Regions from separate parts of the Pseudomonas sp. S2_E02 genome, predicted to be linked through region 3. Evidence: predicted binding sites of a transcription regulator. Region 3 holds the regulator's gene; each other region holds the start of a gene.
The links. Region 3 encodes sigma-54, which starts transcription at its own class of promoters, with help from an activator protein. Its sites were predicted from a motif close to ANTGGCATNNANNTTGCTNT; they were not measured.
Positions count from the first base shown of each region.

Region 1: AB4O01_RS15695 (pilin) is a predicted target of sigma-54. The motif match lies at 3,499-3,518, and genes of this name have one in related genera.
Region 2: glnA (type I glutamate--ammonia ligase) is a predicted target of sigma-54. The motif match lies at 3,110-3,129, and genes of this name have one in related genera.
Region 4: AB4O01_RS00190 (CmpA/NrtA family ABC transporter substrate-binding protein) is a predicted target of sigma-54. The motif match lies at 2,892-2,911, and genes of this name have one in related genera.

Region 1 covers NZ_CP162761.1:3,507,198-3,515,011, forward strand. Annotated here, with positions in the region: gene AB4O01_RS15680 (DUF748 domain-containing protein) at 1-1,787, shown strand, start outside; gene AB4O01_RS15685 (DUF2845 domain-containing protein) at 1,787-2,083, shown strand; gene AB4O01_RS15690 (BON domain-containing protein) at 2,369-2,725, opposite strand; gene AB4O01_RS15695 (pilin) at 3,021-3,452, opposite strand; gene pilB (type IV-A pilus assembly ATPase PilB) at 3,679-5,379, shown strand; gene AB4O01_RS15705 (type II secretion system F family protein) at 5,382-6,599, shown strand; partial or broken gene AB4O01_RS15710 (prepilin peptidase) at 6,601-7,472, shown strand; gene coaE (dephospho-CoA kinase) at 7,469-7,814, shown strand, end outside.
Region 2 covers NZ_CP162761.1:4,908,324-4,916,137, reverse strand. Annotated here, with positions in the region: gene typA (translational GTPase TypA) at 1-1,301, opposite strand, end outside; gene thiI (tRNA uracil 4-sulfurtransferase ThiI) at 1,441-2,895, opposite strand; gene glnA (type I glutamate--ammonia ligase) at 3,224-4,630, shown strand; gene AB4O01_RS22130 (DUF4124 domain-containing protein) at 4,920-5,435, shown strand; gene AB4O01_RS22125 (DUF4124 domain-containing protein) at 5,432-6,055, shown strand; gene glnL (nitrogen regulation protein NR(II)) at 6,287-7,372, shown strand; gene ntrC (nitrogen regulation protein NR(I)) at 7,369-7,814, shown strand, end outside.
Region 3 covers NZ_CP162761.1:5,569,427-5,577,240, reverse strand. Annotated here, with positions in the region: gene lptC (LPS export ABC transporter periplasmic protein LptC) at 1-337, shown strand, start outside; gene lptA (lipopolysaccharide transport periplasmic protein LptA) at 324-869, shown strand; gene lptB (LPS export ABC transporter ATP-binding protein) at 869-1,594, shown strand; gene AB4O01_RS24855 (RNA polymerase factor sigma-54) at 1,782-3,275, shown strand; gene hpf (ribosome hibernation-promoting factor, HPF/YfiA family) at 3,349-3,657, shown strand; gene ptsN (PTS IIA-like nitrogen regulatory protein PtsN) at 3,669-4,133, shown strand; gene rapZ (RNase adapter RapZ) at 4,136-4,993, shown strand; gene AB4O01_RS24835 (HPr family phosphocarrier protein) at 5,009-5,284, shown strand; gene AB4O01_RS24830 (ZIP family metal transporter) at 5,379-6,272, opposite strand; gene AB4O01_RS24825 (superoxide dismutase) at 6,303-6,914, opposite strand; gene AB4O01_RS24820 (hypothetical protein) at 6,916-7,356, opposite strand; gene AB4O01_RS24815 (class II fumarate hydratase) at 7,384-7,814, opposite strand, start outside.
Region 4 covers NZ_CP162761.1:44,922-52,735, reverse strand. Annotated here, with positions in the region: gene rlmKL (bifunctional 23S rRNA (guanine(2069)-N(7))-methyltransferase RlmK/23S rRNA (guanine(2445)-N(2))-methyltransferase RlmL) at 1-783, opposite strand, end outside; gene rmf (ribosome modulation factor) at 1,316-1,531, shown strand; gene AB4O01_RS00195 (quinone-dependent dihydroorotate dehydrogenase) at 1,784-2,803, opposite strand; gene AB4O01_RS00190 (CmpA/NrtA family ABC transporter substrate-binding protein) at 3,026-4,237, shown strand; gene AB4O01_RS00185 (ANTAR domain-containing response regulator) at 4,253-4,828, shown strand; gene AB4O01_RS00180 (nitrate/nitrite transporter) at 5,262-6,473, shown strand; gene AB4O01_RS00175 (protein kinase domain-containing protein) at 6,481-7,814, shown strand, end outside.

The DNA.
Region 1 (7,814 bases), 2.1 Mb from region 3:
ACCGCTCGGCCAAACCGGCAGTAGCACTGGACATCACCCCGCTGAATGTCGATCTGCAAGACTTCGACAGCCTCAACGGCTCGCCCTTCAAGCTCAAGCTCGATAGCGGCGTGGGCAAACAAGGCAAGATCACGGCTGACGGTACGGTCAATCTCGCCCCGGTCAACGCCCAGCTCAACGTGAAAACCCAGGACATCGACCTGCGCGTCGCGCAGTCCTACATCAATCCGTTTATTCGCCTGGAACTGCGCAGCGGCATGCTCGGCAGTGATCTCAAGGTCAATCTCAAGAGCACCGAGCCGCTGGCCCTAAGCGTCACCGGGCGCGCGCAGATCGATCAACTGCACACCCTCGACACCCTGAAAACCCGCGATTTCCTCAAGTGGCAGCAGGTCGTGGTCGAAGGCTTGAACTATCAGCACGGCGACAGCCTGTCGATTGACAAGGTCAACCTGTTCCAGCCGTATGTGCGGTTCATGATCAACGATGATCGCACCACCAACATCGATGACCTGCTGATCCCGCAGCCCGCCGACAGCGGCACCAAAAGCGCAGCAGCGAAACCGGCCAGCAACGAGAAACCGCTGGGCATTCACATCGGCGGCATCGCCATCAACGACGGTTCGGCCAACTTCGCCGACTTCAGCCTGACGCCGAATTTCGCTACCGCCGTGCAGCAACTCAATGGCCAGATCGGCACCATCGACAGCCGTCAGGCGAAACCGGCCAGTGTCGACATCAAAGGCAAGGTCGACCGCTATGCACCGGTGACCATCAAGGGCGCGGTCAATCCGTTCGACCCGATGGCCAGCCTCGACATCGCCACCAGTTTCAAACGTGTCGAGCTGACCACGTTGACGCCCTACTCCGGCAAATTCGCCGGTTACCGCATCCGCAAGGGCCGGCTCAACCTCGACCTGCATTACCTGATCACCAAGGGCCAGCTCAAAGCCGAAAACAAAGTGGTGGTCGAGCAATTGCAACTCGGCGAGAAGGTCGACAGCCCGGATGCCGTGAGCCTGCCGCTGAAACTGGCGATAGCCCTGCTCAAGGACGTCGACGGCAAGATCTCCATCGAGTTGCCGGTGACCGGCGACTTGAACAACCCGCAGTTCAGCGTGATGCCGATTGTCTGGCAGACCCTGCGCAATCTCATCGTCAAAGCCGCTGCCGCACCCTTCAAAATGATTGGCGGGCTGATCAGTGGTGGCAGTTCGCAAGACCTTGGCACCGTGTCGTTTGCTCCGGGTTCCAGCGAGTTGAGCAAGGATGCCGAAGCGGCGCTGATCAAACTGTCTCAAGCGCTGAAGGAGCGTCCGGCCCTGCGTCTGGAAATCGAGGGCACTGCCGCGCAGAGCAGCGATGGTCCATTGCTCGCCGAGCAGCGTCTGGAGCGTGAATACCAGTACAACTACTACAAGATGCTCCAACGTCGCGGCGATAAAGTCCCGGCGCAGGCGTCATTGCTGCAAGTGCCGGACAACGAGAAAGGTCCACTGCTCGAAGGCATTTACCGCACCCGTCTGAAAACCCAGCCGCCAGCCGAATGGAAGGATCTGGGCAAGGAAGAACGCACGGCGAAGATGCGCGAAGGCGTGATCAAGTTCTGGAGTGGCAGCGAGGTGTTGTTGCGTCAGTTGGGTCAGGACCGTGCCAGCAGCATCAAGGATTATCTGGTCGATAAAGGCCAGCTGGCAGACGACCGCGTGTACTTCATCGACGCCAGTCTCGGTGAAGCCGAGAGCGATGGCCGCGTGGTGACGCAAATGCACCTGGATGCCGAATGATGAAACTGCAGTGGCTGGCCTTGATCGCAATGACCTTCGCGGCCAGCCACGCCTCGGCGTCCGATACCCTGCGCTGCGGCAGTCAACTGATCAGCTTGGGCGACCGTTCCAGCGAAGTCCTGCAAAAGTGTGGTGAGCCGGTCAGCCGTGATGTCTTGGGTTACAAGCGCAGCGCCAACCGCCGCGAGGAGTTTCAGGTCGAGGAATGGACCTATGGTCCGAGCAACGGCATGTACCAATACCTGCGCTTCGAAGGCAATCGCCTGCGGCAGATCAACAGCAAACGCGGTAACTGATCCAAATCACTTACCCATGTGGGAGCGAGCTTGCTCGCGAAGGCGTCTGGTCAGTCAAATCCATTGTGACTGGCATACCGCTTTCGCGAGCAAGCTCGCTCCCACAGTTGTTTTGCGGTGCCCTTCGACTCTTTCGTCCCTGAAATAGAACAGGCCCCGACACAAGTGCCGGGGCCCGTAATGGTCACATCCGTGTGACCGTTCGCATGAACTCTAAAGTTGCGGCAGACGTATGGCTCGGCCCGTCTGTCGCGCCTTCTCCCGGTCCAGGCGAGAAGTCATGCCTTACTCGGCTTTCAGGCCGTCAGCGGAGACCGCTTTAACGCCTTTGATTTTCTTGGTGATGTTAACGGCTGTGGTTTTCTGAGCTTCGGTAATGGCTACAGTCGACGACAGCGACACAACACCTTTGTTGGTTTCTACTTTGATGTCAGTGCCTGGGATGCCTTTTTCGGTAACCAGGTCGCTTTTGACTTTGGTGGTGATCCAGGTGTCGGAAGTAGCTTCTTTCGCCTTGGTGACTTCACCGGCAGCCAGAGTCATTGGAGCCTGAGTAGCCTGGGTGGATTGTGCGAATGCACCGGAAGCCATGGTCAGGGTCAGCGCGGTAGCAGCAGCGGCAGTGATAGCGAACTTCTTCATACGAGTAACTCCTGTTTTTCTGGAAAGTCTGCTGGTTGTCTTGTCAGCAGGGTTACCAAGGTAGTTGCGAACGTTGTGCCAACTTTTTGAAAGACACAAAAGGTATATAAATCAATAGGTTACAGATATATGAAAATTCCGGATTCATGCAAAATGCATGACTCGATGAATATTCACATGCAAGTTGCGGTTTTTTGGAAAGTTCCTAAGGCGCTGAAATTATTGAAGCTTTTGTAAAGTGCCAGACAATAAAAATGCCCCGCAGAGCGGAGCATTCTGGCCAGCACACGTCAGCTTATGTACCGGTGGCAGTGCAGCCTTTAGGCGAATAGTCCGGAGCAACGGTGGTACCACAAGTCCACACACCTGCGCCGGTCCCTGAGGAACGTGTCAGGGTGATGGTTTTGCTCAGCACCGGACCCGGAGCATTGAGCAATGTGCAAGTGATGGTCCCGGCACCGGTGGATGCCGTGCCGGAAGCGGCCAGTGTGCAGTTGGAAGTCGCAGCGGTGGCACTGCCCGCGACTAGGGTCAGAGTCGGATCAGTGCCTTGATTGATGGTGTCTTCAAACGGCACCTTCAGCGCGCTGATTTCCGCCAGCCCCGCCGTCACCTTCGACCGCGCCTGATACTTGGAATACTGCGGCAACGCGATGGTCGCCAGAATCCCGATGATCGCCACCACGATCAGCAGCTCGATCAGAGTAAAACCTTGTTGTTTTTTCATAGACACGCTCCATGCATGAGTCGAATTCTCATGATCTGCAAGGCACGGAGCATAGGCCATGCCAATGCCTGCAAAGCCCCGTTCATTAGGCGCGAAGCGCTTGCAACGCCAATTCCTACAACCTGTAACCGCACTATCTGACACTTTTTGTCACCTGCACCCGCCGTGTTTGGCGCTGTCACTTGACTAGGCTATAAGTCATGAACGGCAAGCGTGCGGAATCCCCATGAATGACATCGCTCTGAGCGGTCTGGCCAAGCAATTGGTCCAGGCCGAACTGCTCACGGAAAAAGGCGCCCAGCAAGCCTGGCAACAGGCCCAGCGCAATCGCCTGTCGCTGGTCAGCTATCTGGTGCAGAACAAACTGGTCAAGAGCTGGCAGGTGGCCGAGATTGCCAGTGAGCATTTCGGCATGGCCTTGCTTGATCTCAATTGCCTGGACAAGGAAACCCAGCCCAAAGGCCTGGTCAGCGAAAAACTCGTGCGTCAGCATCACGCCCTGCCCTTGTGGCGGCGTGGCAACAAGCTGTTCGTGGGCATTTCCGACCCGAGCAATCATCAAGCAATCAACGACATTCAATTCAGCACCGGGCTGAGCACCGAAGCCATTCTGGTCGAGGACGACAAACTTACCGATGCCATCGAAAAATTCTTCGACACCCACACCAGCGGTCTCGAGGACATGGCCGATGTCGATCTCGACGGGGTCGATGTCGAATCCGTCGACGACAGCAAGCAGGACGCCATCGGCGGCCTCGACGCCGACGATGCGCCGGTGGTGCGCTTCGTGCACAAGATGCTGCTCGACGCGATCAAAAGCGGTTCTTCCGACTTGCACTTCGAGCCTTACGAAAAAAACTACCGGGTGCGGGTGCGCACCGACGGCATCCTGCGCGAGGTTGCCAAACCGCCGATTCAACTGGCCGGGCGCATCGCCGCACGCCTGAAAGTCATGGCCAGCCTGGATATTTCGGAACGGCGCAAACCTCAGGACGGGCGGATCAAGATGCGCCTGTCAAAAAGCAAATCAATCGATTTCCGGGTCAACACTCTGCCGACCCTGTGGGGCGAAAAAGTGGTGATCCGGATTCTCGATCCGTCCAGTGCGCAGATCGGTATCGACGCGCTCGGCTATGAGCCCAAGCAAAAGGATCTGTACATGGCCGCACTCAAGCAGCCACAGGGCATGATCCTGGTCACCGGGCCCACCGGTTCGGGTAAAACCGTTTCGCTGTACACCGGCCTGAATATTCTCAACACCGTCGACATCAATATCTCCACCGCCGAAGACCCGGTGGAAATCAACATGGAAGGCATCAACCAGGTCAACGTCAATCCCAAGCAAGGGCTCGACTTTGCCCAGGCATTGCGCTCGTTTCTGCGTCAGGACCCGGACGTGATCATGGTCGGTGAAATCCGCGACCTGGAAACCGCCGAGATCGCCATCAAAGCCGCGCAGACCGGTCACCTGGTGCTCTCGACCCTGCACACCAACAGCGCTGCGGAAACCCTGACGCGCCTGCACAACATGGGCATTCCCGGTTTCAACATCGCCACCTCGGTCAGCCTGATCATCGCCCAGCGCCTGGCGCGCAAACTGTGCAGCCACTGCAAGAAAGCCATCGAGATCCCACGCGAAACCTTGCTCAAGGAAGGCTTCCCCGAGGAACGCATCGGCCATTTCACGATCTACGAGCCGGTCGGTTGCGATCACTGCAACGGCGGTTACAAAGGACGCGTGGGGATTTATGAAGTGGTGAAAAACACACCGGAGCTGCAACGCTTGATCATGGCTGAAGGCAACTCGCTGGAAATCGACCTGCAGATGCGCCGCGACGGCTTCGACGACCTGCGCACCTCCGGGCTGCACAAGGCCATGCAAGGCATCACCAGCCTTGAAGAAATCAACCGGGTCACCAAGGACTGAACATGGCGGTCAAGGCAGCAAAAATCAGTATTTATGCCTGGGAAGGCACGGACAGAAAAGGCAGCAAAGTCACCGGTGAACTGAGCGGCCAGAACCCGGCGCTGATCAAGGCACAATTGCGTAAACAGGGGATCAACCCCGGCAAGGTGCGCAAGAAATCCGCGTCATTGCTGAGCTTTGGCAAACGCATCAAGGCCCGGGACATTGCCCTGTTCACCCGGCAGATGGCGACCATGATGAAAGCCGGCGTACCGCTGTTGCAGTCGTTCGACATTATTGGCGAAGGCTTTGATAACCCGGCCATGCGCAAACTGGTGGACGACGTGAAGCAGGAGGTCGCGGCCGGTAACAGCTTCGCCGCAGCCCTGCGCAAGAAACCGCAGTATTTCGACGAGTTGTATTGCAACCTGGTCGATGCCGGCGAACAGTCCGGCGCCCTCGACACCTTGCTCGAACGCGTCGCGACCTATAAGGAAAAAAGCGAAAGCCTCAAAGCCAAGATCAAGAAAGCCATGACCTATCCCACCGCCGTGGTGCTGGTCGCGGCTGTTGTCACCGGGATTCTGCTGGTCAAAGTAGTGCCACAATTTCAGTCAGTGTTTTCCGGTTTCGGTGCCGAACTGCCGGCGTTCACCCTGATGGTGATCAGCCTGTCGGAATTCATGCAGCAATGGTGGTGGGCGATTCTCGCTGCACTGGTCGCAGTGATTTTTGGCACCCGCCACGCGCTAAAAACATCCCAGGCCTTGCGCGATCGCAAAGACACCTGGCTGCTGAAACTGCCACTGGTGGGCACACTGATGTACAAGTCCGCCGTGGCGCGATTCGCTCGAACCTTGTCGACCACGTTTGCCGCCGGTGTGCCGTTGGTCGAAGCGCTTGACTCGGTGGCCGGCGCCACCGGCAACGTGGTCTTCAAGCGAGCCGTGCTGCGCATTCGCCAGGACGTGTCCACCGGTATGCAACTGAATTTCTCGATGCGCAGCACCGGGGTCTTTCCCAGCATGGCCGTGCAAATGACCGCAATTGGCGAAGAGTCCGGCGCCCTGGATGACATGCTCGACAAGGTTGCGGGCTTTTACGAGGAAGAAGTGGATAACATGGTCGACAACCTCACCAGCCTCATGGAGCCGTTCATCATGGTCGTGCTGGGGGTAATCGTCGGCGGGCTGGTGGTGGCCATGTACCTGCCGATCTTCCAACTCGGCTCAGCGATCTGACATGCCTATCGACGAACTGTTTGCCATGTATCCGCTAGCGTTTGTCGGCACCGCCCTGCTGCTGGGCCTGGTGGTCGGCAGCTTCCTCAATGTGCTGATCTGGCGCCTGCCGAAAATGCTCGAACGCGACTGGCGCCAGCAGGCACACGATGTGCTCGGTTTGCCCGGCGAAGCCTCGCAACCCATCTACAACCTGATGCTGCCGCACTCCGAATGCCCGCGTTGCGCCCACCGGATTCGCCCGTGGGAGAACGTTCCCCTGCTCAGTTATCTATGGCTGCGCGGGCGCTGTTCAGCGTGCTCAGCTCCGATCAGCAAACGTTATCCGTTGACCGAGCTGGCCTGTGGGCTGCTTTCGGCCTTCATCGCCTGGCACTTGGGTTTCGGTTGGCCGGCGTGCCTGCTGATCGTCCTCACCTGGGGTCTGCTGGCGATGAGTCTGATCGACACCGAGCATCAACTATTGCCCGATGTGCTGGTGTTGCCGTTGCTGTGGCTGGGGTTGATCGTCAACAGTTTCGGCCTGTTCGTAACCTTGCACGATGCGTTGTGGGGCGCGGTGGCCGGTTATCTGGCGCTGTGGTCAGTGTTCTGGCTGTTCAAGCTGCTGACCGGCAAGGACGGCATCGGTCATGGTGATTTCAAACTGTTGGCGCTGCTGGGGGCATGGGGCGGCTGGCAGATTCTGCCGCTGACGATTCTGTTGTCATCACTGGTCGGCGCCATTATCGGGGTGATTTTGTTGCGCCTGCGCGAGCAAAAACCTCGACGCCAATCCCCTTCGGCCCTTATCTGGCAATTGCCGGCTGGATTGCCTTGCTCTGGGGTGGTCAAATAACCGCCTTCTATTGGCAGTTTGTCGGTTTGAAATGAATACCCCTGTGGAAAAACCCTGGATTCTCGGCCTCACCGGCGGCATCGGCAGCGGCAAAAGCGCAGCGGCTCAGCACTTCATTGATCTGGGTGTCCACGTGGTGGATGCCGATCACGCGGCACGCTGGGTGGTTGAGCAGGGGCGTCCGGCGCTGGCGCAGATTGCCGAACACTTCGGCCCCGGTGTGCTGCAGGCCGATGGCACACTGGACCGCGCCGCCCTGCGTAAACTGATCTTTGAAGTGCCGGAGCAACGCCGTTGGCTCGAAGCCCTGCTGCATCCGTTGATCGCCGAGGAAATCGCTCATCACCTGGCGCAGGCAAAATCGCCTTACGCGATTC
Region 2 (7,814 bases), 660 kb from region 3:
TTGCCATCCGGCACCATGTTGCTCAGGTCGCCTTTACGCAGACCCATCTCTTCCATGACCTTGCCCTGAGCTTCTTCAGGGATGTCGATGGTCACGTTTTCGAACGGTTCTTGTTTAACGCCGTTCACTTCACGAATGATCACTTCAGGACGGCCCAGGGCCAGCTCGAAGCCTTCGCGACGCATGGTTTCGATCAGTACCGAGAGGTGCAGCTCACCACGGCCGGAAACCTTGAACTTGTCAGCGGTGTCGCCTTCTTCAACGCGCAGTGCAACGTTGTACAGCAGCTCTTTGTCCAGACGGTCCTTGATGTTGCGGGACGTCACGAACTTGCCTTCTTTACCGCAGAATGGCGAGTCGTTTACCTGGAAGGTCATCGAAACGGTTGGCTCGTCAACGGTCAGAGGCTTCATCGCCTCGACAGTGTCCGGGTGGCACAGGGTGTCGGAGATGAACAGCGAGTCCATACCGCTGATGCAAACGATATCGCCTGCTGCAGCTTCTTCAACGTCGATGCGGTGCAGACCGTGGTGACCCATCAGTTTCAGGATACGGCCGTTACGGCGCTTGCCGTCGGCACCGATCGCCACAACCGGGGTGTTCGGCTTGACGCGGCCACGAGCGATACGGCCAACACCGATAACACCCAGGAAGCTGTTGTAGTCCAGAGCGGAGATCTGCATCTGGAACGCGCCGTCACGGTCAACGGCCGGAGGCGGAACGTGGTCGACTACCGCTTGGTACAGCGGGGTCATGTCTTCAGCCATGGCGGTGTGATCCAGACCGGCAATGCCGTTCAGGGCCGAGGCGTAAACAACCTGGAAGTCCAGTTGTTCTTCGGTAGCACCGAGGTTGTCGAACAGGTCGAAGATCTGATCCAGAACCCAGTCCGGACGCGCGCCTGGACGGTCAACCTTGTTGATTACCACGATTGGACGCAGGCCGGCTTCGAAAGCCTTCTTGGTCACGAAACGGGTTTGCGGCATAGGGCCGTCTTGAGCGTCAACCAGCAGCAGAACGGAGTCGACCATCGACATTACACGTTCAACTTCGCCGCCGAAATCGGCGTGGCCCGGGGTGTCCACGATGTTGATGTGGTAGCCGTTCCAGTTGATGGCGGTGTTTTTCGCCAGAATGGTAATACCGCGCTCTTTTTCCTGGTCGTTGGAGTCCATCACGCGCTCGTCGTTGAGCTCGTTGCGCTCCAGGGTGCCGGATTGACGCAGGAGTTTGTCTACCAGGGTGGTCTTACCATGGTCAACGTGGGCAATGATGGCGATGTTGCGTAGATTTTCGATCACTTGTGTATCTCGATCAGAGGATTCGGTTTGCTGACAAGTCTTGGCAGCGATTAGCAGTAGTGTCCGGCATGGCCGTTACAGCTTGACGGCGGTGTCGGGGGGCCGGTGACGCAGGCCACAGGCAAACAGCCCCGGGCACTTAGCTCGGTCGATAAACGCGCACATTGGCATGCCCCTCACTGAGCAAATGGTGAGCATGCAGGCGACTCATCACGCCTTTGTCGCAATACAGCAGGTACTGGCGAGTCGGATCCAGCTCCTTGAAACGAGCGTTCACTGCGTAGAACGGCATCGTCTGTACTTCTACGCCAGCGAGTTCCAGCGGCTCATCCTCGGCGGCATCCGGGTGACGGATGTCGATCACGATCTGACCGGCCAGTGCTTCGCTGACTTCTTCAATCTGTACGTCCTGGCCCAATTCGTCGATCACCCGATCGATCGGCACCAGTTTGGCGTTTTCGAGCGCACGCTCGAGCACCGCCATGTCGAATTCTTTCTCTTCGTGCTCAACGCGACCGCGTTTGGCGGCCGTCTTCGGATTGACCGAAATGACCCCGCAGTACTCCGGCATGTGCCGGGCGAAATCGGCGGTGCCGATCTCATTGGCCGTGTCGATGATGTCCTGCTTGTGCGCCACGATCAGCGGACGCAGGACCAGTTTGTCGGTCACGCAGTCGATCACCGACAGATTCGGCAGGGTCTGGCTCGACACCTGGGAGATCGCCTCGCCGGTGACCAGCGCGTCGATGTGCAGGCGATCGGCGATGTTGGAAGCCGCGCGCAACATCATACGCTTCAATACGACGCCCATATGACTGTTATCGACTTTGCCGAGAATTTCGCCCAACACTTCTTCGAACGGAACACTGACAAATAGCACGCGTTGCGAGCTGCCGTACTTCTTCCAGATGAAATGCGCGACTTCCATCACGCCCAATTCATGGGCACGACCGCCCAGATTGAAGAAGCAGAAGTGCGTCATCAGGCCGCGACGAATGATCTGGTACGCCGCAACGGTTGAGTCAAAGCCGCCGGACATCAATACCAGCGTCTGCTCCAACGCACCGAGCGGGTAACCGCCGATGCCGTTGTGCTGGCTGTGAATGACAAACAACCGTTTGTCGCGAACTTCGATGCGGACTTCGATTTCCGGTGCTTTCAGGTCGATACCAGCGGCACCGCACTCACGGCGCAGCTTGCTGCCGACGTATTTTTCGACGTCCATCGAGCTGAAGGTGTGCTTGCCCGCGCGCTTGCAGCGCACCGAGAAAATCTTCCCGGCCAGTGCATCGCCGTAGTGCTGTTTGCACTTCTCGGTGATGTCGTCGAAGTCGCCCAGCGGGTACTCGTCGATCTGCAGAAAGTGCGCGATGCCCGGCATGCAGGTCAGGCGCTCACCCATCTCTTTCAAGGCTTTGGGGTCGGTAACGCGGGTTTCCAGCTCGAGATTGTCCCACACACCGTTCACCACCACGGCCGGGTCCAGGTCACGGAGCACGGTGCGGATGTTCTTGGCCAACTGGCGGATGAACTTCGTCCGGACAGGTCGGCTTTTGATGGTGATCTCGGGGAAGACTTTTACGATTAGTTTCATGAAAACAGCGCGCGAACGGCCAGCCGAAAAAGGGGGGCGCGGATTATAGCGGAAATTGCTCAAGGTTTAACCAGTTAATGTGCAGAAGGTTTTGCGCGCACCAAAACAGGTCATTTCTGACTCAAGACGCTACATTAGAGGGCGAGATTTTCCACAATCAGGTGCTTTGCACCTTTATAAGCGTGAATTTGGGGCAAAAAACCCATGCTGGGGCACTGGCATGCAATTTGCTCCCTTGTGAGGCAGGTTGCCTTGGCAGAGTATTCGCGCCGGCATCACCCAAATTCAAGGGCATCCACTACCAAGCCCGAAGCCACCCGGAGGACATATGTCGAAGACGGTTCAACTCATCAAAGATCATGACGTCAAGTGGATTGATCTGCGCTTCACGGACACCAAAGGCACTCAGCACCACGTGACCATGCCGGCTCGCGATGCGCTGGATGAAGACTTCTTCGAAGTCGGCAAGATGTTCGACGGTTCCTCCATTGCTGGCTGGAAAGGCATCGAAGCCTCCGACATGATCCTGATGCCGGTTGACGAAACTGCGGTTCTCGACCCGTTCACCGAAGACGCCACCCTGATCCTGGTGTGCGACATCATCGAACCTTCGAGCATGCAAGGCTACGACCGCGACCCACGTGCGATCGCCAAGCGCGCCGAAGAACACCTGAAAGCCACCGGTATCGGTGACACTGTGTTCGCCGGTCCTGAGCCTGAGTTCTTCATCTTTGACTCGGTGAAATTCAAGTCGGACATCTCCGGCTCGATGTTCAAGATCTACTCCGAGCAAGGTTCGTGGATGTCCGACCAGGACATCGAAGGCGGCAACAAAGGTCACCGTCCAGGCGTCAAAGGCGGCTACTTCCCGGTTCCGCCGTTCGACCACGACCACGAAATCCGTACCTCCATGTGCAACGCACTGGAAGAAATGGGCCTGACCGTCGAAGTTCACCACCACGAAGTGGCGACTGCCGGCCAGAACGAAATCGGCGTCAAGTTCAACACCCTGGTGAAGAAAGCCGACGAAACCCAAACCCTGAAGTACGTTGTGCACAACGTTGCTGACGCTTACGGCCGCACCGCGACCTTCATGCCGAAGCCACTGTACGGCGACAACGGTTCGGGCATGCACGTACACATGTCGATCTGGAAAGACGGCAAGAACACCTTCGCCGGTGAAGGCTATGCCGGTCTGTCCGATACCGCTCTGTACTTCATCGGCGGCATCATCAAACACGGTAAGGCCCTGAACGGCTTCACCAACCCGGCGACCAACTCCTACAAGCGTCTGGTACCAGGCTTCGAAGCTCCGGTAATGCTGGCCTACTCGGCCCGCAACCGTTCCGCTTCGATCCGTATTCCTTACGTGTCGAGCCCGAAAGCCCGCCGTATCGAAGCACGCTTCCCGGATCCGGCTGCCAACCCGTACCTGGCCTTCGCAGCTCTGCTGATGGCCGGTCTGGACGGTATCCAGAACAAGATCCACCCAGGCGACGCAGCTGACAAAAACCTGTACGACCTGCCGCCTGAAGAGGCGAAAGAGATCCCGCAAGTTTGCGGCAGCCTGAAAGAAGCCCTGGAAGAGCTGGACAAGGGCCGCGCGTTCCTGACCAAGGGCGGCGTGTTCTCCGACGACTTCATCGACGCTTACATCGCGCTGAAATCGGAAGAAGAAATCAAGGTTCGCACCTTCGTACACCCACTGGAATATGAGCTGTACTACAGCTGCTGATCCGGTAGCGCTGCGCTACGCGGCGTGAGTGAAAGAGGCCTCCTTCGGGAGGCCTTTTTTATTGCCCGCGATTTATGACGTGATGCTGATCGTTCCCACGCTCCGCGTGGGAATGCAGCCCGTGACGCTCCGCGTCACTGGACGCGGAGCGTCCCTTGAGGCGTACCCACGCAGAGCGTGGGAACGATCAATTGTGGTGTATGAATGATCTCTGGATGTGTGCAGGGTTGGGCCAACCGCCACACCTGTCCTATGCTGCACCCCATCGCTTTCAATCCCGGTCGATTTCATGGGTCGCACCTTTCTCTACATTCTATTGCTGATGATCGCCCTGCCCGCCGCCGCGCAGATCTACAAGTACACCGACGCCAACGGCAACACGGTGTACAGCGATCACTCGCCAGACGGCGTGCAAGCACAGCCAGTGGAGTTGCCGCCGCTTAACAGGGTCGAGCCGCAAACACCGAGCACACCGCCTGCATCCAGCACCGAAACCCGCGAGCCTGTGCGCAACGCCTACGACATTCTTGAACTCGCTGGCCTGCCCACCGAAGAGGCCCTGCGCGCCAATAACGGCACCTTCACCGTCAACGTACTGATCAAGCCACGCCTTCGACCGCCGCATCAGTTAAGGCTGGTATTGGACGATGAGCCTTACGGCCAGCCGAGCAACGTGCCGATCCTGCAATTGGTGAACGTTGATCGCGGCGAACATCGTCTAGCGGTGCAGGTGATTGACGGGCAGACGGTCATCCAGCAGAGCGCGCCAGTCCCTCTCAGCGTACAGCGGGTGCACAAGCCATGATTCGTGCGTGGCTGATCGCGTTGCTGGCGCTGCTCACGCTGCAAGCATCGGCTGAGGTGTTCACTTATATCGATGCCCAAGGCAATCGCGTCTACACCGACCAGCCGCGTGGCAATGCCAAGCGCGTACCGATCGCGACCAGCAATCGCATGTCCGCAAACCCCACCGTCGCCGTGCCAATCACAACTGCAAAAAAAACCCCAGAGCAACCGCCCTTCCACTACGACATGCTGCGCATTCTGGTACCTGAACCCGATGCAACGATTCGCAGCAGCGCCGGCGAAATCATCGTCAGCGTCACCAGCGAACCGGGCCTGCAAAAAGGTCATCGTTATCGACTGCTGCTGGATGGCCAAGCCACCGGCGAGCCCGGCCTGAGCCCGGTCTTCCCGCTCAGCAACATCGATCGTGGCAGCCACAATCTCTCGGTTGAAATCCTCGACATGGAAGGACGCACCGTCGAACGCACCGCCAACCAGCCCTTCCACATGCTACGCATTTCCCTAGCGCAGAAACGCCAAGTCAAACCCTGCGTCGCCGACGACTACGGCGTGCGCCCGGAATGCCCGCTGAAAGACAAACCGCCCGAGCCGAAAAACCCCTTCCTGCGTTTCTTCTAACTCCGCCCAGCTTTGCGCACTATATTGGTGCAACGGACTGCACCGTACTCACATTCCAACCCATTTTGGTTCGAAACTTCCCGTTCGAGCTGGCACCCTGCCACTCAAACGAGCGTCAAACGCCTGTTTCAGGCGACGAACGCTTCTTTTCGGAGCCTTGGTTTGGTTTTTGCATTTTCCGTTCACCGACGCTTGCTTGTTGCGCACGCTCCGCCCCCAAAAGAGGCTCCGATGACTATTAGCGACGCAATCCACCGTTTGCTGCTCGACAACCTGACCACCGCCACCATCCTGCTCGACGCCGAATTGCGCCTTGAGTACATGAACCCGGCGGCGGAGATGCTCCTCGCCATCAGCGGGCAGCGCAGCCATGGGCAGTTCATCAGCGAGCTGTTCACCGAATCCACCGAGGCGCTGAATTCACTGCGTCAGGCCGTAGAGCAGGCGCATCCCTTCACCAAGCGCGAGGCGATGCTCACCGCCCTCACTGGCCAGACATTGACCGTGGATTACGCGGTGACGCCAATCCTCAGCAATGGCGCGACCATGCTCCTGCTGGAGGTCCATCCGCGTGACCGGCTGCTGCGGATCACCAAGGAGGAGGCGCAGCTGTCCAAGCAGGAGACCAGCAAGATGTTGGTACGCGGCCTCGCTCACGAGATCAAGAATCCGCTCGGCGGCATCCGTGGCGCCGCGCAACTGCTGGCCCGCGAGCTGCCGGAAGACAGCCTGCGCGACTACACCAACGTGATCATTGAAGAGGCCGACCGCCTGCGCAATCTGGTCGACCGCATGCTCGGCTCGAACAAGTTGCCGTCGCTGGCGATGTGCAACGTTCATGAAGTGCTGGAGCGCGTCTGCCAACTGGTCGAAGCGGAAAGCCAGGGCTGCATCACCTTGGTGCGTGATTACGACCCAAGCATCCCCGACGTGCTGATCGACCGCGAACAAATGATTCAGGCCGTGTTGAACATCGTACGCAACGCGATGCAAGCGATCAGCAGCCAGAACGAACTGCGCCTGGGCCGCATCAGCCTGCGCACCCGGACCATGCGCCAGTTCACCATCGGCCACGTCCGCCATAGGCTGGTGACCAAGATCGAAATCATCGACAACGGCCCGGGGATCCCGGCGGAACTTCAGGAAACCATTTTCTTTCCCATGGTCAGCGGACGCCCGGACGGTACCGGACTCGGCCTGGCCATTACCCAGAACATCATCAGCCAGCACCAGGGCCTGATCGAGTGTGACAGCCATCCAGGCCACACCACCTTCTCGATCTTTCTGCCACTGGAACAAGGAGCCACATCGACATGAGCCGTAGTGAAACCGTGTGGATCGTCGATGACGACCGTTCTATCCGTTGGGTTCTGGAAAAGGCCTTGCAGCAGGAAGGCATGACCACCCAGAGTTTCGACAGCGCCGATGGCGTGATGAGTCGCTTGGCCCGTCAGCAGCCGGACGTGATCATTTCCGACATTCGCATGCCCGGTGCCAGCGGTCTGGATCTGCTGGCGCGGATCCGCGAACAGCATCCACGGTTGCCGGTCATCATCATGACCGCTCACTCCGATCTGGACAGCGCTGTCGCCTCGTATCAGGGCGGCGCGTTCGAGTACCTGCCGAAGCCGTTCGACGTTGATGAAGCGGTGTCGCTGGTCAAGCGCGCGAATCAGCATGCGCAAGAGCAGCAAGGCCTGGAAGTGGTGCCGGCACTGACGCGCACCCCGGAAATCATCGGCGAAGCGCCGGCGATGCA
Region 3 (7,814 bases):
CGTCACGCTCGTGACCAAACCCGACCTGAACATGTATCGCGGAACAGAATTTCCGTGGCACGTTACCAGTGAGCGCGGTGAAGTGAACTCAGGCGGCACCGAAGTCGAACTGATCGACTCGGTACGCGTTGCGCGCACCGATGAAAAGAAGCGTGACATCCTGATCACGTCCACTCGCATGACCGTGTTCCCGCAGCAGGAATATGCGCAGACCGAGCAACCCGTTAGAATCGACGGCGCTGGCGGTGTATCGACTGGCGTTGGAATGAAAGCGTACCTGAAGGAAAGCAGGATACACCTGCTATCGAACGTAAGAGGACAGTATGAGGCTCGTTAAAACCCTCCCTATTTTGCTCAGTCTGGGCGCAGCACTGGGAAGCGTGAGCGCCTGGGCTCTGCCGAACGATCAGCAGCAACCTATCCGCATTCAGGCCGACGACGCCCAACTGGACGACAAGAACGGCATCGCCACCTATAAAGGTGATGTGATCATCACCCAAGGTTCGATGATCGTTAAAGGCAACACCGTCACCATGACTCGCGCGCCGAATGGAGATATCGACGTGGTGACCTCCGTGGGCAACCTGGCTTATTTCGAGCAGTTGCAAACCCAGGGCGACACCAAACCGGTTCAAGGCTACGGCGTGACGATTCAATACCATGCCCAGCAAAACCGCGTCGTGCTGATCGACAAGGCCAAGGTCGTCGACAAAGACGGCAACGTCACTCAGGGCGAGAAAATCGTCTACGACACCGTGAAGAAACTGGCCAGCGCTGGTCGCGCTACCGGCAGCAAGGTCACCGAAACGCGTCCGCGCATCGACATGGTGATCCAGCCGAAGAAGAAAACCGACGAGAAAACCCAGTAATGGCAACTCTGAAAGCTCAGCACCTGGCCAAGGCCTATAAAAGCCGCCAGGTCGTGCGTGACGTCAGCCTGTCGATCGACAGCGGCCAGATCGTCGGCCTGCTCGGCCCGAACGGTGCCGGCAAGACCACGTGCTTCTACATGATCGTCGGCCTGGTACAGGCCGATCAGGGTCGCGTGCTGATCGACGATCTGGACGTCAGCCACCAGCCGATGCACGGTCGCGCCAAGGCCGGTATCGGCTATCTGCCGCAAGAAGCGTCGATCTTCCGAAAACTGTCGGTGGCCGACAACATCATGGCCATCCTCGAGACCCGTCAGGAGCTCGACAAGGCCGGCCGTCGCAAGGAGCTGGAAAGCCTGCTGCAGGAATTCCACATCAGCCACATCCGCGACAACCTTGGCATGAGCCTGTCCGGTGGTGAACGTCGCCGGGTGGAAATCGCTCGCGCGCTGGCAACGGCACCGAAATTCATCCTGCTCGACGAACCGTTCGCCGGTGTCGATCCGATCTCGGTCGGCGACATCAAGCAGATCATCCACCACCTCAAGGCCAAGGGCATCGGTGTATTGATCACCGACCACAACGTCCGTGAGACGCTGGACATCTGCGAAACCGCTTACATCGTCAACGATGGTCAACTGATCGCCGAAGGCGATGCAGAAACCATCCTGGCCAACGATCTGGTCAAGGAAGTGTATCTGGGCCACGAGTTCCGCTTGTAAGCGTAACAGTGCCCGGTGCGCCGCCCGGGCGCTGTATCGATTCAAGCAGGAATTAATACGCTTTAATTGTTACAGCGCTCTAGGCAAACACTTCAGTTTCAGGCATATAATTTGCTTAAGTTTGGCGCCCCGGCGCCCTGTAGTGGATGGCGCATAGCGCCGGCGAATAAGGTGTTAAGCCCCTGCCATGAAACCATCGCTAGTCTTGAGAATGGGCCAGCAGCTGACGATGACACCGCAGCTGCAACAGGCCATCCGCCTGCTCCAATTGTCGACCCTGGATCTGCAACAGGAAATCCAGGAGGCTCTGGAATCCAATCCGATGCTCGAACGCCAGGAAGAAGGCGAAGACTTCGACAATTCCGACCCTATGGCCGACAACGCCGAACAGAAGCCCAACACCGAGATCCAGGAACCCTCGTATCAGGAAACCGCGCCGACGGTGGACAACCTGGAGGAAGGTGACTGGAGCGAGCGTATCCCCAACGAACTGCCGGTCGATACCGCCTGGGAAGACGTCTATCAGACCAGCGCCAGCAGCCTGCCCAGCAGCGATGACGACGAATGGGACTTCACCACCCGCACGTCCGCCGGCGAGAGCCTGCAAAGCCACCTGCTGTGGCAACTGAACCTGGCACCGATGTCCGACACCGATCGCCTGATCGCCGTCACCCTGATCGATTGCATCAACAATCAGGGCTACCTGGACGAAACCCTCGAAGAAATCCTCGAGGCGTTCGATCCGGAACTCGACATCGAACTCGATGAAATCGAAGCCGTCCTGCACCGCATTCAGCAATTCGAACCTGCTGGTATCGGCGCGCGCAACCTTAGTGAATGCCTGCTGCTGCAATTGCGTCAGCTACCCGCCAAGACGCCTTGGCTGGCTGAAGCGAAACGTTTGGTCAGCGATTACATCGACCTGCTCGGCAGCCGCGATTACAGCCAGTTGATGCGCCGCATGAAGCTCAAGGAAGACGAGCTGCGCCAGGTCATCGAACTGGTGCAAAGCCTCAATCCGCGCCCTGGCTCGCAAATCGAATCCACTGAAGCCGAATACGTTGTCCCTGACGTCATCGTGCGCAAGGACAACGAGCGCTGGCTGGTCGAGCTGAATCAGGAATCGGTGCCGCGTCTGCGCGTCAACGCCCAGTACGCCGGTTTCGTCCGCCGTGCCGACACCAGCGCCGACAACACCTTCATGCGCAATCAGTTGCAGGAAGCCCGCTGGTTCATCAAGAGCCTGCAGAGCCGCAACGAAACCCTGATGAAAGTAGCCACCCAGATCGTCGAGCATCAGCGCGGTTTTCTGGAGTACGGCGACGAGGCCATGAAACCGTTGGTTCTGCACGACATCGCTGAAGCGGTCGGCATGCACGAATCGACCATTTCCCGGGTGACCACACAGAAATTCATGCATACCCCGCGCGGTATTTATGAACTGAAATACTTTTTCTCCAGCCACGTCAGCACCTCCGAAGGCGGCGAATGCTCGTCCACGGCGATCCGCGCGATCATCAAAAAACTGGTTGCCGCGGAAAATCAGAAAAAGCCGTTGAGTGACAGCAAGATCGCTGGTTTACTGGAGGCACAAGGCATTCAGGTGGCTCGCCGCACCGTCGCCAAGTACCGCGAATCCCTCGGGATCGCGCCTTCGAGCGAACGCAAGCGGTTGATGTAAGCCACGTTACAGCGTTCCAGTGGCAGGCTATCCAGCCTGCCGCTTTATGCACTGGCAACGAAGGAGAAGCTGTATGCAAGTCAACATCAGTGGACACCAACTGGAAGTGACCCAACCTCTGCGTTCCTACATCGAGGAAAAACTCCAACGACTGGAGCGCCATTTCGACAAGATCACCAACGTGCAAGTCACGATGTGCGTCGAAAAGCTGAAGCAGAAAATCGAAGCCACCTTGCATATTCCCGGCGGAGAAGTGGTTGCCAATGCCGAGCATGACGACATGTATGCCGCCATTGACCTGCTGACCGACAAGCTGGATCGCCAACTCAAAAAGCATAAGGAAAAGACCCAAAGCCTCCTCCAGGGCGCGACCGGTCGATAACCCCCCATTCCATGATCCGACTTGAAAGTATCCTGACCCCCGGCCGTTCCCTCGTGAACGTGCCGGGCGGCAGTAAAAAGAAAGCCCTCGAACAAATTGCCAACCTGATCGCCCGCGAAGTGGCGGATCTGGAGATGCAAGATGTCTACGAGGCACTGATTGCCCGTGAAAAACTCGGTTCCACCGGTTTTGGTAACGGCATCGCCATTCCCCATTGCCGCCTCAAGGGTTGCACAGCACCGATCAGTGCGCTGATGCACCTTGATGCTCCGATTGATTTCGACGCCATTGACGGCGCACCGGTTGACCTGCTGTTTGTTTTGCTGGTCCCGGAGGCTGCCACCGATGCGCACCTGGAGCTGCTGCGCCAGATCGCCAGCATGCTCGATCGCAAGGAAGTGCGTGAAAAACTGCGCAGCGCTCCAAGCAATGAAGCGTTGTATCAGGTTGTCCTGGACGAGCAGAACGGGCACTAATCATGCGCTTGATCATCGTCAGCGGCCGTTCCGGCTCGGGTAAAAGTACGGCTCTGGATGTCCTTGAGGACAACGGCTATTACTGCATCGACAACCTGCCCGCAGGCTTGCTGCCGGAACTGGCCGAACGCGCGCTGATTCACACGGAACTGGCGCAGCCGCTGGTAGCCGTGTCCATCGATGCGCGCAACCTGCCGAGCCACCTGACACGCTTTCCCGAACTGCTTGAAGATGTCCGGGCCAAACACATCCAGTGCGACGTCCTGTATCTGGACGCCGACGAAGAAACCCTGCTCAAGCGTTTCTCCGAAACCCGCCGTCGTCACCCGCTGAGCAACGCCAACCGCTCACTGGCCGAGGCGATCCAGGATGAAACCGCCCTGCTCGGCCCGATTGCCGACCTCGCGGACCTGAAGATCAACACCACCAATCTGAACCTGTACCAGTTGCGCGACTCCATCAAGCTGCGTCTGCTGAACCAGCCGGAGCCGGGGACCGCATTTCTGGTCGAGTCCTTCGGCTTCAAGCGCGGCATGCCGGTGGATGCGGACCTGGTGTTCGATGTGCGCTGCCTGCCCAATCCGTACTGGAAGCCGGAACTGCGCGCGCAATCGGGTCTCGATGCGCCGGTGGCTGAATACCTGGCGGCACAGCCGGAGGTCGAAGAAATGTTTCAGGACATCTTCACCTACCTGCACAAGTGGCTGCCACGCTTCGCCGCGAGCAACCGCGCTTACGTCACCATTGCCATTGGCTGCACCGGCGGGCATCACCGCTCCGTCTACCTGACCGAACGTCTGGGTCAGGCCCTGCAGAAAACCCTGAAGAACGTCCAGGTTCGCCACCGCGACCTCACTTAAAGGATTCACACCGCGATGCCTGCTCTGGAAATCGAAATCATCAACAAGCTGGGCCTGCATGCCCGCGCATCGGCCAAGTTTGTCGGGGTGGCCGGGCAGTATCCGGATTGCACGATCAGAGTGGGCCGTACACCAGAGACCACGGTTGATGGCAAAAGCATCATGGCGATGATGATGCTGGCTGCTGGCAAGGGCACCAAGATCTATCTGAGTACCGAAGGTGAAAAGGATCAGGAGGCGCTGGATGCGCTGGTGGCGTTGATCAACAACTACTTCGACGAAGGCGGCTGACAGCCAAAGTCAAAACATCGCAGCCTGCGGCAGCTCCTGCATTGGAATACGTTCCCTGTAGGAACTGCCGCAGGCTGCGGTCTTTTGCTCTGCTTCAACCCAACGCCGTATCCATCACCATCATCAGACAAAACCCGATCAACAGGCCAAGACTGGCCAGTTTGTCATGACCATTGCGTCGCGACTCGGGAATCACTTCATGGGTCACCACAAGCAACATCGCCCCCGCCGCCAGAGCTAGTCCTAATGGCAACAGCACCTGCGCAAGACTGACCAGCCACGCACATAACAACGCAAACACCGGTTCGACCAGACCTGACGCCGCGCCGATCAGAAACGCCCTGACCCGCGACATCCCCGCCCCGGCCAACACCAGCGCAATCACCAGACCTTCCGGGACATCCTGGAAAGCGATACCCATGGCCAGGCTGTCCGCATCCGGCATGCCGCCGCCAGCAGAAACGCCGACGGCCATGCCTTCAGGGATGTTATGGGCAATGATGGCGAACACGAACAGCCAGATCCGTGGTGGAATCACCGGATGCTCGACGGTGCCGACGAGCATTTCCGGGGACGCGCCGGAAACCTTGCGATCGACCAGATACAGCCCGAACGCACCCAGCATGATGCCGAAGCAGATCAGGCCGCTGGCACCCCACGGTGTCAGTCCGAGGCTTTCGGCGGCAGCAATGCCCGGCACGATCAGCGAAAACGCCGTCGCCGCCAGCATCACCCCGGCACCAAAACCCAGCAAGGTATCACTGAGTGTCTGCGGCATCCGCCGGATCACCAGCACTGGCACAGCCCCGAGCGCCGTGCCGAGGGCGCAGATCGCGCCGCCCTGCAACGCCCGCAACAGCCTCGGCTCGAGATTCAGCCATTCCAGTCCGTGGGCGACCAGCAAAGTCATGCCCGCCAACAGCAACAGCGATCCCACTGCGTAACGAAACATACGCCCACTTCCGATCGCCAGCGTTTCAGTGCCCATAGTCAGCCTTGGATTGTTTTTATAGAAGACTTAAACCAGCGCAGCCTGATAACGCGCAGCGACTTCAGGCCAATTGATCACGTTATAAAAGGCGTTGATGTATTCCGGCCGACGGTTCTGATACCGCAGGTAGTAGGCGTGCTCCCAGACATCGAGACCGAGAATCGGCGTGTTGCCGTTCATCAAGGGGCTGTCCTGGTTGCCGCTGCTTTCCACCAGCAGTTTTTTCTCCGGGGTCACGCTCAGCCAGGCCCAGCCGCTACCGAAGCGGGTCAGCGCGGCTTTGGTGAAGGCTTCCTTGAAACTGTCGAGGCCGCCCAATTGTTCATCGATGGCTTTGGCCAACGCGCCGTCCGGTTTGCCGCCGCCGCTTGGCACCATGACTTCCCAGAACAGCGAGTGATTGGCGTGACCGCCGCCCTGATTGATCACTGCCGCACGGAGTTTTTCCGGCAGATCCTTGACGCTGGCGACCAGTTTTTCTACCGGCCATTCGGCGTATTCAGTGCCTTCTACGGCGGCGTTGAGGTTGTTGATGTAGGTCTGGTGATGCTTGGTGTAGTGAATCTCCATAGTCTGCGCATCGATGTGCGGTTCGAGCGCGTCGTAGGCGTAAGGCAAGGCAGGCAAGGTAAAAGCCATTTCAATGGACTCCATGGTGATGGGGGGCCGGCGCGCGGCGCGCATTGCCGGTATCCGGATGCAGCAGGCGTTGGGTGCGCGGGTATTCACCGTGCTCGCTGATGAAATTCAACAGCTCGACGTAAGTCTTGCTGCTCTGGCGCAGCGCCGCTTCACGCAAGGCCAGGCGCTGACGTTCGTCCTGCATGGTCTGCAACAAGCGTTGATGGATGGCGCAGAGGTATTCGGCGCTCTCCTCCGGCTGATTCAGGCGCAAGTGCAGATCGGCCAGGTTGTGGTGGGAGATGACGCAAGCCGCCACCGCTTCGTCGGCATCCGCCCAGCGTTCGAACAACACTTGCGCCAGGGCCAGGGCTTGCAGGTAAGCCTCACGGGCGTCGATCAGTTCGCCGAGCATGAAGCAGCGATTGGCCCGTTCGATCGTGCGTTTCCAGTGCTCCATGGTGAGCCTCCAAAGCGGTTGCAGGGTTTACACGCCGCCGGCGGTGAGTTTCTCGGGGTTGAGCAACTCTTCCAGTTGGCTGCGCGACAGGTCGGTGTGTTCCAGGGCGACGTCGATTACCGCACGGCCTTCCTTGTAGGCCTGCTTGGCGATTTCGGCGGCTTTCTGGTAACCGATGATCGGGTTGAGCGCGGTCACCAGAATCGGGTTGCGCGACAACGCTTCTTTAAGGCGCGACTCGTTCACCTTGAAGCTGACGATGGCTTTGTCGCCGAGCAAGCGGCTGGAATTGGCCAGCAGCTCGATGCTGCTCAGCAGGTTCTGCGCGATGATCGGCAGCATAACGTTCAGTTCGAAATTGCCCGACTGACCGGCAATGGTGATCACCGAATCGTTGCCGATCACCTGCGCGGCAACCATGGCGGTGGCTTCCGGGATCACCGGATTGACTTTGCCCG
Region 4 (7,814 bases), 1.0 Mb from region 3:
TGGCTTGGCCAGACCGGCAGCGGCACGCTCGACGGCTTCTTCGTGGAGCTTTTTCCACAGCGCCGGCACGTGACCGAGCCATGCGGTGAAGCCCCACTGCTCACGGCGCAGGTTCGGCGCCATATCAGCGGCGATCATGCCGGCTTCGACGAGGAACGTACCGACACCGCACATCGGGTCAGCCAGCGCGCCGCCTTCAGCGGCAATGCGCGGCCAGCCGGAACGGATCAGGATCGCCGCCGCAAGGTTTTCCTTCAGCGGCGCCGCGCCCTGCTGCAGACGGTAACCGCGCTGGTGCAGGCTGTGGCCGGACAGGTCGAGGGACAGAATCGCTTCGCCGCGATCCAGACGCAGGTGAATGCGCAGGTCCGGGTTGAGCTTGTCGATCGACGGACGGTCGCCCTGCGGCGTGCGCAGTTTGTCGACGATGGCGTCTTTGACCTTCAGGGCACCGAAGTGGGTGTTGTCGATGCCTGAGCCGTGGCCGCTGAATTCAACGGCCAGGGTGCCGTCGCTGAGCATGTGATCCTGCCACTCGATGTCGAGCACACCGTGGTACAGGTCTTCAGCGTCTTTCATCGGGAAACGCTTGAGTACCAGCAACACGCGGTTGGCCAGACGCGACCAGAGGCACAGGCGATAAGCGGTTTCCATGGTCGCCATGCCACGCACGGCGGAAGTGTGCTCGCGCGCTTCTTCAAGGCCAAGCCCGACGGCTTCCTCGATGAGCAGGCCTTCAAGACCTTTAGGGCAAGTGAGGAAGAGTTCGAAACGGTCGGACATGGTATTTCCAGAGCCTTTGGCTAGTGAATCGGCAACGCATTGCCGATCCGGTTTTCAATCAGGCGCTTTTCTAAAAGAACGCCCGCGTGGCACGAAGGTGTGCCGTTCCATCCCCGCTGCTCGGGTTAAAAGAGCTTAGATGCCGGGACAGATAAAAAAGTTGATGAAACAAAAAGTCTTAAAGCGACCCTTCGTCGCTTTATACCCCAGCGCAAACGTGGGTCATTCTCACTAAAGAATTAACCCCATCATGCAGCGCGGGGCCGATCATACCGGGGTTTGCTGAAAAACCGTGCATGAAACCCGTCGTTACTTATGGCTGTAGCACCAATTTCGTTACGTCCTTATGACAAAACGATCATTCCCTCGGTGTGACTCATTGGTTAGAACTGAACACAGGTTGACGTCGCAACGGCGTCAACACCTTGGCTCGCCACGCCGGCAGCGAGCCGCACCATGGCAGGTTTCTTCTGCCAGACCTCAGTTGAGGTCAACGCGACACAAAACAGTCAACAAGTGAGGGAAACACCCTATGAGAAGACTTAAGCGTGATCCGTTGGAAAGAGCATTTTTACGCGGATATCAATATGGCGTTGGTGGCAAATCCCGTGAGCTTTGCCCATTTACTCTACCGTCGGTACGCCAAGCCTGGATTAACGGCTGGCGAGAAGGACGCGGCGACAACTGGGACGGTATGACCGGCACTGCGGGAATCCACAGACTCAACGAACTTCACGCCGTCGGCTGACACAGGGCATTAATTCCGACACGACAATCTGAATTTGTAGCGACTTACCATGCACGTCCTTCCCGGACGGCGGGCTGCGGCCCAGGGGCTCCTTCGAGGAGCCCTTTTTATTGCATGGATTTTTGTGCCGAGCGCATAACCTGTAGGAGTGAGCCTGCTCGCGATAGCGGTCTGTCAGTCGCTGATGAAGTGACCGAAAGAAAGCTATCGCGAGCAGGCTCACTCCTACAAGGGAACAGTGGTGTCTATGGATCAGCGCAGGGCGGCGATCGCGTCTACCGATTCACGAATCAGCGCCGGGCCTTTATAGATAAAGCCAGAGTAGATCTGCACCAGGCTCGCACCGGCCAGAATCTTCTCGGCAGCATGCTTGCCTTCGGTAATCCCGCCAGCCGCAATGATCGGCAACCGCCCAGCCAACTCACCCGCCAGCACCTTCACGGTATTGGTGCTCTTCTCCCGCACTGGTGCGCCGGACAAACCGCCCGCCTCGTCGCCATGCTCCATGCCTTCGACGCCAACACGGCTCAGGGTGGTGTTGGTCGCGATCACCGCGTCCATGCCGGTTTCGATCAGCGCCTGAGCAACCTGTGCGGTTTCTTCATCGGTCATGTCCGGCGCGATCTTGATCGCCAGCGGCACATGCTTGCCGTGACGCAAGGCCAGTTCGGCGCGGCGGGTGGCCAGATCGGCGAGCAACTGCTTGAGCGAATCACCAAATTGCAGGCTGCGCAGGCCCGGAGTGTTCGGCGAGCTGACGTTGACTGTCACGTAGCTGGCGTGAGCGTAAACCTTGTCCAGGCAGATCAGGTAATCGTCGACCGCGCGCTCAACCGGCGTATCGAAGTTCTTGCCGATGTTGATACCCAGCACGCCTTTGTATTTCGCCGCTGCCACGCGCGCCAGCAGGTTATCGACACCGAGGTTGTTGAAACCCATGCGGTTGATGATCGCCTCGGCTTCCGGCAGACGGAAGATCCGTGGTTTCGGGTTGCCCGGCTGCGGGCGTGGGGTCACGGTGCCGATTTCAACAAAACCGAAACCCAGTTGCGCGAAGCCATCGATGGCCGCGCCGTTCTTGTCCAGACCGGCCGCCAGCCCCACCGGGTTCGGAAACTCCAGGCCCATGACCGTCACCGGCTTCTTCGCCGGCGCCTTGCACAGCAAGCCGTTGAGGCCCAAACGCCCACCCGCGCCGATCAGATCCAGCGACAGATCGTGGGAGGTTTCCGGGGAAAGTTTGAACAACAGCTGACGGGCCAGGGAATACATGGGCGGCGATGACTCGGGCGGCGAAAAGAGGCGGCGATTATAGCCGGGCATCGACCTGCGGCGCGAGGCGCACGCGCAAATCACTGGCACTGGCATATGCCTTGCACCCTCCTGGCTATCAGCGCGCCGGTCAATGACGGCAGGCGGGCACGGACAATGGCGTCGTCTTCGGGGTTTGCCTGCGCAAAGTCCGGGGCGGCGCTTTTTTTCGAGGTACGTCGGATGAATGAACCTTCGGTAGGGCCACTGGCCTGGGTCAATGGCAGCGATGCCCCGGAAAAAAGCGCGATCAACCTCGGCTTCATGGCCCTGAGCGATTGCGCGTCGGTGGTGGTCGCAGCCACACAGGGCTTCGCCCAGCCTTATGGATTGACGCTGAACCTCAAGCGCCAGAGCTCATGGGCGAATCTGCGCGACAATCTGGTCAGCGGCGAACTCGACGCCGCGCACAGTTTGTACGGACTGATTTACGCGGTGCATCTGGGCATCGGCGGCGTCGCCCCGACCGATATGGCCGTGCTGATGGGCCTGAATCAGAACGGTCAGAGCCTCAACCTCTCTCACGGCCTGCAAAACCTCGGCGTGAGCAGTCCTGAAGCACTGGACCGGCATGTGCACCAAAGCCGCGCAAAACTCACCTTCGCGCAGACCTTCCCCACCGGCACTCATGCCATGTGGCTGTATTATTGGCTGGCGAGCCAGGGCATTCATCCATTGCAGGACGTCGACAGCGTGGTGGTGCCGCCGCCGCAAATGGTCGCGCACCTGCAAGCCGGGCGTATCGACGGTTTTTGCGTCGGCGAACCGTGGGCCGCCAGTGCAGTGCAGCAGAATCTCGGTTTTACCCTGGCCACCAGCCAGACCATCTGGCCCGATCATCCGGAAAAAGTCCTTGGTTGCACTCGCGAATTTGTCGAGCAGTATCCGAACACCGCACGGGCGTTGGTGATGGCGATCCTTGAAGCCAGCCGCTTCATCGAAGAAAGCCCGGAAAACCGCCGCAGCACCGCGCAGTTGCTTAGCGCGCCGGAATATCTCGATGCGCCAGTGGCGTGCATCGAACCGCGTTTTCTCGGTGATTACGCCGATGGCCTCGGCAATCGCTGGCAGGATCCGCATGCGCTGCGTTTTCACGGCAACGGTGAAGTGAATCTGCCGTATCTGTCGGACGGCATGTGGTTCATGACCCAGTTCCGCCGCTGGGGTTTGCTGCGCGAAGATCCGGATTACCTCGCCGTCGCCCGCCAGGTTCAGCGGCTGGACGTCTACCGCGACGCCGCCACCGCTGTCGGCGTCGCCGCATGGGGCACTGACATGCGCAGCAGCCAGTTGCTCGACGGCAAAGTCTGGGACGGCAGCGACCCGGCTGCTTACGCGCGCAGTTTCAAGTTGCACGCGCTGAACGACGACGCCCCCCTTCTCGCCCGCCGCTGACAGGAGACCGCGAACATGTTGCGTATTCTGTTGATCAACGACACAGCGAAAAAAGTCGGGCGCCTGAAAGCTGCGTTGACCGAGGCCGGTTTCGAGGTGATCGACGAGTCCGGCCTGACCATCGACCTGCCCGCGCGCGTCGAAACGGTGCGCCCGGACGTGATCCTGATCGATACCGAGTCACCGAGCCGCGATGTCATGGAGCAAGTGGTACTGGTCAGCCGCGACCAGCCACGGCCGATCGTGATGTTTACCGACGAGCATGACCCCGGTGTGATGCGTCAGGCGATCAAGTCCGGGGTCAGTGCGTACATCGTCGAAGGCATTCACGCCCAGCGCTTGCAGCCGATTCTCGATGTGGCGATGGCACGATTCGAGAGTGATCAGGCCTTGCGCGCGCAGTTGCAGGCGCGTGATCAGCAATTGGCTGAACGTAAGCGCATTGAGTTGGCCAAGGGGTTGTTGATGAAGATGAAGGATTGCAATGAGGAAGAGGCTTACACCTTGATGCGGCGCCAGGCGATGAGTCGGCAGCAGAAGCTGATTCAGGTGGCGGAGCAGATTATTGCGATGAGTGAGTTATTGGGCTGAGGTGTTCTGACAGCTTAAGAGCCCCTCACCCTAGCCCTCTCCCGGAGGGAGAGGGAACCGATTGGGGGATGCTCGGGAAATACGCCGACCTGCAATTCCTTCTGTGAATCCATAATCGACTCGGTGTTTCAGGTCGATGTTTGAGGTCCGACACCTCGGTCAGTCCCCTCTCCCTCTGGGAGAGGGCTAGGGTGAGGGGCTTTTGATTTTCAGGTTATTGGCACAAATCTCGCTAAGTAAAACGCACAGGTAACCAACGGCGGTTGCCCCACCTACGACAAAGACGTCGCTCACCCGTTCGCCCAACCGGCGCATCAGGGAGCGGCGTTTTTGCGTTTTGGCCCCACAGAGCGGGGCCGGTGGTGCGGCCGTGGCGGCGCCCCACCTGCTGTTGCATGACTCCTTTCGAGACTCTTTTCAGCTGAGGTGCGCGATGAATTCAAGCTTCTGGAAATCCGGCCACACCCCGACCCTGTTCGCGGCCTTCCTGTATTTCGACCTGAGCTTCATGGTCTGGTACCTGCTCGGCCCGCTGGCGGTGCAGATTGCCGCCGACCTGCAGCTAACCACGCAACAACGCGGCCTCGTCGTCGCCACGCCGATCCTCGCCGGTGCAGTGCTGCGTTTTGTGATGGGCATGCTCGCCGATCGGCTGTCGCCGAGAACCGCCGGCCTGATTGGCCAGGTCATCGTCATCTGTGCGCTGTTCGGCGCCTGGAAACTCGGCATCCACAGTTATGAACAGGCGCTGATACTCGGCCTGTTCCTCGGCATGGCCGGCGCCTCGTTCGCCGTCGCCCTGCCGTTGGCGTCGCAGTGGTACCCGCCGCAGCATCAGGGCAAAGCCATGGGCATTGCCGGTGCGGGCAACTCCGGCACCGTGTTTGCCGCTCTGCTCGCACCGGTGCTCGCCGCCGCGTTCGGCTGGAGCAATGTCTTCGGTTTCGCTCTGATCCCGCTGATCCTGACGCTGGTGCTGTTCGCCTGGCTGGCAAAAAACGCCCCTGAGCGGCCGAAAGCCAAAGCCATGGCTGACTACTTCAAAGCCCTGGGCGACCGTGACAGTTGGTGGTTCATGTTTTTCTACAGCGTGACCTTCGGCGGCTTTATCGGCCTGGCCAGCGCCCTGCCCGGCTACTTCAACGATCAGTACGGTTTGAGCCCGGTGACCGCTGGCTACTACACCGCAGCCTGCGTGTTCGGCGGCAGCTTGATGCGGCCGCTGGGTGGCGCAATGGCTGATCGCTTCGGTGGTATTCGCACGTTGCTGGCGATGTACACCGTCGCCGCCGTGTGCATCGCGGCCGTCGGTTTCAACCTGCCAAGTTCCTACGCTGCTCTGGCGCTTTTCGTCTGCACCATGCTCGGTTTAGGGGCAGGCAACGGCGCAGTTTTCCAACTGGTACCGCAGCGTTTTCGTCTGGAGATCGGCGTGATGACCGGGCTGATCGGCATGGCCGGCGGCATCGGCGGTTTTGCCTTGGCCGCCGGTATGGGCGCGATCAAGCAGAGCACCGGCAGCTATCAGTTGGCGTTGTGGTTGTTCGCCAGCCTTGGCGTGCTGGCGTGGTTTGGCCTGCACGGCGTCAAGCGTCGCTGGAGAACCACCTGGGGGTCGGCGGCAGTGACGGCGGCGCGGGTCTGAACCTTCGATGGCCCTGCAACTGAGTTTCGCCGAAGCCAGCGCCACCGGTCCGCGCGCGGAGAATCAGGACGCTTTGCGTCTGGTCACGCCCGCGCCGGCGCTGGCGGCGAGCAAGGGTTATCTGTTCGCTATCGCCGATGGCGTCAGCCAGTGTGCCGATGGCGGACTGGCCGCGCGCTCGACCTTGCAGGCGCTGGCGCTCGACTACTACGCCACGCCGGAAACCTGGAGCGTGGCCCAGGCACTGGATCGCCTGCTGCTCGCGCAAAACCGCTGGTTGCAGGCCAACGGTGGTGGGCAACCGTTGCTGACCACGGTCAGCGCCTTGGTCATGCGTGGTCGGCGTTTCACCCTCGCCCACGTCGGCGATTGCCGGGTGTATCGCTGGCACGCCGACAGCTTGCAGCGAATCAGCGAAGACCACGTCTGGGATCAGCCGGGCATGCAGCATGTGCTCAAGCGTGCGCTAGGGCTGGATCAGCATCTGGTGCTGGACTTCCTTGATGGCGAACTGCGCGACGGCGAGTGCTTTGTTTTGCTCAGTGACGGGGTCTGGTCGACACTCGGCGATACCGCCATTGCGGCGATTCTGCGTGATCAACCGGATCTGCACAGTGCCGCGCAGACGCTGATCAACGCCGCGCATCTGGCGGGGAGCCAGGACAATGCCAGTGCTTTGCTGGTGCGGGTGGATGCTTTGGGTGAGGCCAGTATCGGCGATGCGCTGATTCATCTGCAGCAATGGCCCCTGCCGCCACCGTTGAAACCCGGTCAGTCGTTCGAAGGCTGGCAAGTGCTGGAGGTTGTCGCTCAGAGCCAGCAATCGCTGCTGTATCGGGTGCTTGATGGACAAGGTCAAACGTGGCTTCTGAAAACCCTACCCACGCGTTCCGCCGATGATTCCTACGCCGGGCAAGCACTGTTGTCCGAGGAATGGTTTCTGAAACGCGTAGCCGGTCGCCACTTTCCTGAAGTCCATGCCTGCCAGCAGCGTCAGCATTTGTACTACGTGATGCGGGAATATTCCGGGGCGACGCTGGCACAGCTGTTTCAACAGTCAGGCCCGCTGCCGTTGGCACAGTGGCAGGACATCGCCGAGCGCCTGTTGCGTGCGGTCGGGCTGTTGCATCGGCGGCAGATCCTGCACCGGGACATCAAACCGGAAAATCTGCACGTGGGCGACGACGGCGAATTGCGTCTGCTGGATTTTGGCCTGGCGTACTGCCCAGGCTTGTCCGAAGACGCGCCGTCAACGTTGCCCGGGACACCCAGTTACATCGCTCCGGAAGCATTTCGCGGTGATCCGCCAAGTGTGCCGCAGGATTTGTATGCGGTCGGCGT